Regions from separate parts of the Paenibacillus sp. FSL H3-0329 genome, predicted to be linked through region 2. Evidence: predicted binding sites of a transcription regulator. Region 2 holds the regulator's gene; the other holds the start of a gene.
The links. The regulator LexA, encoded in region 2, represses DNA repair genes until DNA is damaged. The targets are predictions, from matches to a motif close to CGAACATATGTTCG.
Positions count from the first base shown of each region.

Region 1 (3,428 bases), 250 kb from region 2:
ATAGTAATGCCCAGTTTTTGTCTATAGAGCTAGCTGCCATCGGGATCGATGTATACTTTCAAACTGTTGTCGGTGATAACAGCAGCCGCCTGCAGCAAGCCATCGAGATCGCTCAGAGTCGGGCCGACGTTATTATCTTTACAGGCGGAATTGGCCCCACTGAGGATGATCTGACTAAAGACGCACTGGCTGCATCGCTAGGTAGAACGCTCCATATTGATCGTTTGGCGATGGATCATGTACAACGTTTCTTTGATGATCGTAAGATCGTTATGACCGAAAATAACCGCAAACAGGCACTTATAATTGAAGGAACTACACCGTTGCCGAATGAAATCGGTCTTGCGGTTGGGATTGCTTTTGAGCATGAGAAGAAATATTATATTGTGCTTCCAGGTCCACCTCGTGAGATGAAACCGATGTTCGTAGATAAAGCAGTACCGTGGCTACAGCAGCACGCCTTGACGAACGAAACACCGCTTTATTCAAAAATGCTCAAATTTGCCGGCATCGGAGAATCACTGCTGGAGGACAAGCTCATTGAGCTGATTCGCAGTCAGACTGATCCAACGATTGCTCCGTATGCCAAAGAGGGAGAGGTAACTGTTCGTATTTCGACAAAGGCCCCTTCTGAGCATGAAGCTACAAAAAAGCTGGAGATACTGGAACAACAAATCAAGGAGATTTTGCCGGAACATTTGTATGCGAACATTGATGTGCCGCTAGAGCAATTGATAGTGGATTGGATGGCGGATGCCGGCCTGACCTTAAGTGCGGCAGAGAGCTGCACCGGAGGTTTGCTGATGGAGAGTATAACAAATATTCCAGGCAGTGCTTCGATGTTTGCCGGCGGAATCGTCTGCTATTCAAATGACTTAAAGAAAAAGCTGCTGAATGTGCCAAGTGCTTATTTGGAGGGACCCAATGCCCCTGGAGCCGTAAGCCGAGAAGTTGCCGAGGTGTTGGCTGACCAAGTGAGAATGATTGCAGACAGCGATTTCGGCTTATCTGTTACAGGTGTAGCTGGACCGGGTTATTCTGAACGAAAGCCTGTTGGACTTGTATTTATCGGCTTGGCTGAACGGGGACGTAAGACAGAGGTTTATGAGCTTAATCTTAAAGGTACGCGGGAAAATATCCGCTTACGAACAGTTAAGGCTTTGCTGTATCGTCTCTGGCGGAGACTTGAGGAACGCAAGGTGGAGACACCTCTTGAGGGTTCAGACTTGTAATGGGAGATTAGCCCAGTTATAATAAACACATACGGAAGAACCGTGGCACTGAGATTTCTTTGCTGCGGTTTTTTGTATATTTGCAGAGATTTTGATCACGATGCTTTCTCATGATCATAAGTCGTTGATGTCCGGTGAAGTGGAGAATTTAATTAACTTCTATCTCCGGAGGGAGGCTTACAATAAAAGGGATAAATAACGCCCAAGACAAAAAAAACGAATGTATGTTCGAAAAAAGCTTGGCAAGACCTTAAAAACACGTTATTATATTACTATAAACAGTGAAGGAAGTGGTCTGATTGTCAGATCGTCGTGCAGCGCTTGATATGGCGCTTCGTCAAATAGAAAAACAATTTGGTAAAGGTTCGGTAATGAAACTGGGAGAATCCACGCATATGCAAGTGGAAGTTGTACCTAGCGGATCTTTGGCACTTGATATTGCGTTAGGTATAGGCGGACTTCCAAAGGGACGTATTATTGAAGTATACGGACCGGAATCTTCAGGTAAAACAACAGTTGCTCTTCATGCTATTGCAGAAGTGCAAAGACAAGGCGGACAAGCTGCTTTTATCGATGCCGAGCATGCGCTTGATCCGAAATATGCACGTAACTTGGGCGTAAACATCGATGAATTGCTGCTTTCTCAGCCAGATACGGGTGAACAAGCGCTGGAAATCGCCGAAGCACTTGTTCGTAGTGGAGCCGTTGACATTATTGTCGTTGACTCCGTTGCTGCTTTGGTACCTAAGGCTGAAATTGAAGGCGATATGGGTGACTCCCACGTCGGACTGCAAGCTCGTTTGATGTCTCAAGCACTTCGTAAGCTTTCTGGTGCCATTAGCAAATCGAATACGATTGCTATCTTTATCAACCAGCTTCGTGAGAAGATCGGTGTTATGTTCGGTAACCCTGAGACAACTCCGGGTGGTCGTGCATTGAAATTCTACTCCTCTGTACGTTTAGATGTACGTCGCGTAGAGAGCATCAAGATGGGCAACGATGTGGTTGGTAACCGTACTAAGATCAAGATTGTGAAGAATAAAGTAGCCCCTCCATTTAAACAGGCTGATGTTGATATCATGTATGGTGAAGGGATTTCCAAAGAGGGAAGTCTTGTAGATATCGGTACTGAAATGGATATCGTGAATAAGAGTGGTGCATGGTATTCCTACGAAGGCGAGCGTCTCGGCCAAGGTCGTGAGAATGCTAAGCAGTTTTTGAAGGAACATCAGGATATTGCCCTTATTATTGAGAATAAGATCCGTGAAGCAAGTAATTTATCCACTATTGTTGCTGCGCCGAATAATGATGAGATTGTTGCAGAGCAAGAGGAAGAAGAAAAATTGCTCCTCGAAATCGAATAGTATATTAAACAATAGGACGCCCTGTGATTGATTGTTGCAGGGTGTCTTTTCTTAACAAGTATTGAAAGTAAGACGATAACTGATCTATTGCTATGAGGTGACAAACAACTATGGTAATACAACTGGATTTTGAAGCAGAAGAACAAGATGAGCAGGTGTTATCTGATTTTCCTGAAGGAGAACTCTTAGAGATCACTAAAGTAGAACGTCAAAAGAAATCTGACCACCGTTATATCATACATTTCGGAGCATATAACATGACTGTGCACGAGGACGTCATGATTAAATATCGAATGATTACTGGTAATTCTTTTATGAAGGCTGATTTGGAAGAAATTGTTGTAGCTGATGAGCGTCAACGAGCTTATGTGGAAGGCCTCCGTTATCTTGAACGTAAACCACGCACCGCTATGGAAATGACTCGCCGTTTACGCCAGAAGGAAATAGGAGAGACTATTATTGCGGAAGTGGTGCAGCGGCTACAGCAGGAAAGATTTCTTGATGACCCTTTATATGCTAAGCAATGGGCGGAGCAACGAATAGCGAACCAGCGGAAAGGGAAGATGTGGATTCGACAAGAGCTACGTGAGAAGGGGATTGACAAAACCCTTATATCGGAAGCTTTGGAGAATATTACTCCTGAACAAGAGCTGGAGAGTGCACTCGAAACAGGGCGCAAGAAATGGAATCTCATCCGTGGAGACGCTTCAGATAAGCGAAGAAAGACTGGAGCCTTCCTTATGCGCCGTGGATTCTCGGGCGATATGGTTCGCCAAGTGATCAATACTTTACTTGCGGAAGACAATTATGAAGGTGAAGATGAGGAGTTTTA
Region 1 is NZ_CP150150.1:4,087,496-4,090,923, reverse strand. Features, by position in the region: gene NSQ66_RS17970 (competence/damage-inducible protein A) at 1-1,232, shown strand, start outside; gene recA (recombinase RecA) at 1,532-2,596, shown strand; gene NSQ66_RS17960 (RecX family transcriptional regulator) at 2,707-3,428, shown strand, end outside.
Region 1: recA (recombinase RecA) is a predicted target of LexA. The motif match lies at 1,450-1,463, and genes of this name have one in related genera.

Region 2 (3,428 bases):
GCCTGAATGATCCCCACTAGTATCTTTTAAAAGGGAAATTCGTGGAATTATAGGATCGGCTTCGGAATTAGCCCAAAAAAAGCACCCGGAGAAACCTGCCGATTCTGCAAATGGCGCAAAATTGGGGGTTGCTGCAAGGGTGCTTTTTAAGGTAAGTATGTAACCTATAGAAAATTGAAGGCAGTGATATGATCGGTATAAACAATCAGCTGTTTGTATTCGATCGGAGTCCCATAACTAGCATAAGGTCTTAAAGTAACGTCATTGAGGACAACAAAGTTATAGCTGAAATTTTTATCAGGGTGTTCTGCTCCCAAATAAGATATGTATTCGTCTACTATTACATCATCCATCAAAGATTTTAAATCAAATACATCCTCTTTGTTGGAGACGGCTGGAGAGACGATTCCCTGAATGCTGCCAAAAGAGGTGAGCAAATTCACTTTTTTTCCACTAGCTTGTTCATCATTTAAAAGTAAACCGGACAGCTTACCCAGTGCATCGACTTTAAAATCGACGAGGGTTCTAATTTTTGAGTTATTCAAAACTAAACACATCCTTTTCAATTTGCAATCCTGTTAACAATATTCGACATATAATCACCAAACTCCTAGTATGCTAATGAAAAAATACTTACTTATGTAATGACCCCCATTCTGTATATGGTGATTTGGGGGTTGTGACGTCCTCAGCGAATTCAATTCCTTATCGTTACTCGTGTTCCTATAGGGACGATAGCTGCGAGTGTTAACACATCCTCGTTGTACATCCGGATACAGCCGTGGGATACCTCTTTCCCAATGGAGGAAGGATCATTCGTTCCATGAATCCCGTAGTGTGGTTTAGACAGTCCCATCCAAAAGGCACCAAAGGGACCGCCTGGATTGGGTTGTTTGTTAATAATCGTGAATTCTCCCACTGGGGATTGGGTTAACATCTTACCAATGCCGACAGGGAAACCTCTAATCACAATATCATTGTCCAGAAGATATAACATTCGTTGGGTCAGATCTACAATAATTCGGTAATTTGGCATTATGCACAACACTCCTTTCTAATTAGGATATGAGCAGAACGCCTAAACGGTTATTCATAGAAAATGCCCATTTTAGCGAACGAGAACAAATGTTCGTTAGTGGTTGAGAAAGCAAAATACACAGAAAAAAGGCTGTTCCGCATTTGCGGAACAGCCTTTTATGGTAGGAGTGCATACTTAGTGGATATCTCGAAACAATCCGATGACTCTTCCGAGAATAGTTACGCGATTAAGGCGAAGAGGCTCATAAGCTGGATTCTCCGGCTGAAGCCGTATATGATCACGTTCCTTGTAAAAGGTCTTAACGGTTGCTTCATCTTCTTCAGTCATGGCTACAACGATATCTCCGTTGTCCGCTGTTTGTTGTTGGCGAACAATTACATAATCACCATTCATAATGCCAGCATCCACCATACTATCACCCATAACTGACAGCATAAATACTTTGTTGTCACCTACATAGTGAGTAGGAAGTGGGAAGTAGTCCTCGATATTCTCTGTAGCAGTGATAGGTACCCCGGCGGTAACTTTACCTACGACAGGAATCCGTGAGATGGTCTGGGCGAATTGGTGAACATTCTCTGAATCCTCTTGGCCTAGTAATTCTATTGCACGTGGCTTCGTTGGATCTCGACGAATAAGTCCCTTCTTCTCAAGCCGGTCCAAATGACCGTGAACTGTGGAGCTGGAAGCAAGGCCAACAGCTTCTCCAATTTCCCGGACGGAAGGTGGATAACCCTTGCTGCGGACTTCGCTTCGTATAAATTCCAGGATCGCCAGCTGGCGACTTGAAATCTTTGACATTGGAATCAACCCCATATAGTAATGTTTGGGAAAATTATAACATAGAACTACCGTTCGCACAAACATAAGTTCTAACTATTATAAATATTAATCTGCTAGAGTTAAAAAATGGTAGACAAATGATAATAAAATGTACCACTTGAGTCTCTCGAAAAAAAGAGAACAATTGTTCTGAAATAGTATTGAACAAAACACATGTTCGTGTTATTATGAATTCGAAAGTAAGAACAAGTGTTTGGAGGATGATAATTATGCTAAAATACAGTACATATCGCAGCATCTACGATAAGGCCCCAGTGGTTGAATCTTTAGGACATAATGACGTTGCCCGTAATTCCGCTAAGGTGAAAGAGATAACGGAACGTTTGCTAGGAGGGATGATTTCGTTGTTCCGTCAGGACTTCTTTATTAAGTTAATATTGATTATCGTGCTAGTATTTTCTGGCCTAACAGTAGTGGGAAATGTATTTGCAGGATCGACGACTATAATGAAGGAAGAGAAGCGGATTGTGGTTGAACGTGGAGATACACTATGGAGTATTGCCCTTAAGAATAAACCGGCTGATATGAAGACAGTTGTTTATATAGAAGGAATTAAACGTTCAAGTGGGATTAAGAGTAGTCAAATTAACGCTGGAGACATACTTACTTTACCTATTTATTAATTTTCTGAGAACATAATAGAATGACCAGTAGAGCTTGCAGGGAGTAGACCTTGACAAGCTCTTTTTCTCATGGCAGAGTTAGAATTAATTTATAGGGGGAGGGAAAGTATTGAATATTGATGAGTTGGTCGCGCGAATTAACGAATTGGCACGCAAACAGAAGAGCGTAGGCCTTAATCAAGAGGAAGTGGCGGAACGCGCCAAGCTTCGTGAAATTTACCTGGGGAATATCCGCAATAACTTCCGAGCACAATTAAATACTATTGAAGTAGTAGATAACGATGAGCATGAACAAGGTAACAAGGGGCTTTAACATTAGCTCGCTGTTCCTTTTCATAGATATTTCAGGATGACTAGGGGGAACGCACATGGCCCGTTCTTGGGAAAGAATGGTTCAACGCAACACACAGCAAATCAACAAGCAAAGAAAGAAACAAGGCAAGGATACGATTTATGCCTCTAAATCTCCTACCCAGAATGCCGAAGTCTTTAAAGGTCGCAACATTGCATTTCCGGTAGTGTTAGTGATACTTGGCACTATGTTTTGGGTAGTTGGTTCTATTGATCAGGCCAAAGGAAACGGCATGCTGGCTAATTGGTTGGGAGTAGTACTGTACTATTTGCTGGCAGCGCTATTGTTCTTCCGTCGTCCGTACTTGAAGGTGGAAAAAGCAAGACTGTCTACTATTAAATTCAATCGCGAACGCGGGCTTCCAGCTGCAGATATTGAGAAAATCACCCTTTCGCGTGGAGCTGTAGTCATTAAGCACAAAGGGAAACGTACGAAATGGATTTTCACAAGACTTATGAATCGCTATGATACTAATGCGATGAGTACACGATTAGAAGCATTTGCTAAAGCTCACAACATTGAAGTAGTTCACGAATAGAACTAGACCAGTTAAAGGGAGAGGGAGACCTGT
Region 2 is NZ_CP150150.1:3,835,822-3,839,249, reverse strand. Features, by position in the region: gene NSQ66_RS16905 (hypothetical protein) at 165-545, opposite strand; gene NSQ66_RS16900 (L,D-transpeptidase) at 698-1,036, opposite strand; gene lexA (transcriptional repressor LexA) at 1,214-1,840, opposite strand; gene NSQ66_RS16890 (LysM peptidoglycan-binding domain-containing protein) at 2,092-2,505, shown strand; gene NSQ66_RS16885 (DUF896 domain-containing protein) at 2,615-2,818, shown strand; gene NSQ66_RS16880 (hypothetical protein) at 2,874-3,395, shown strand.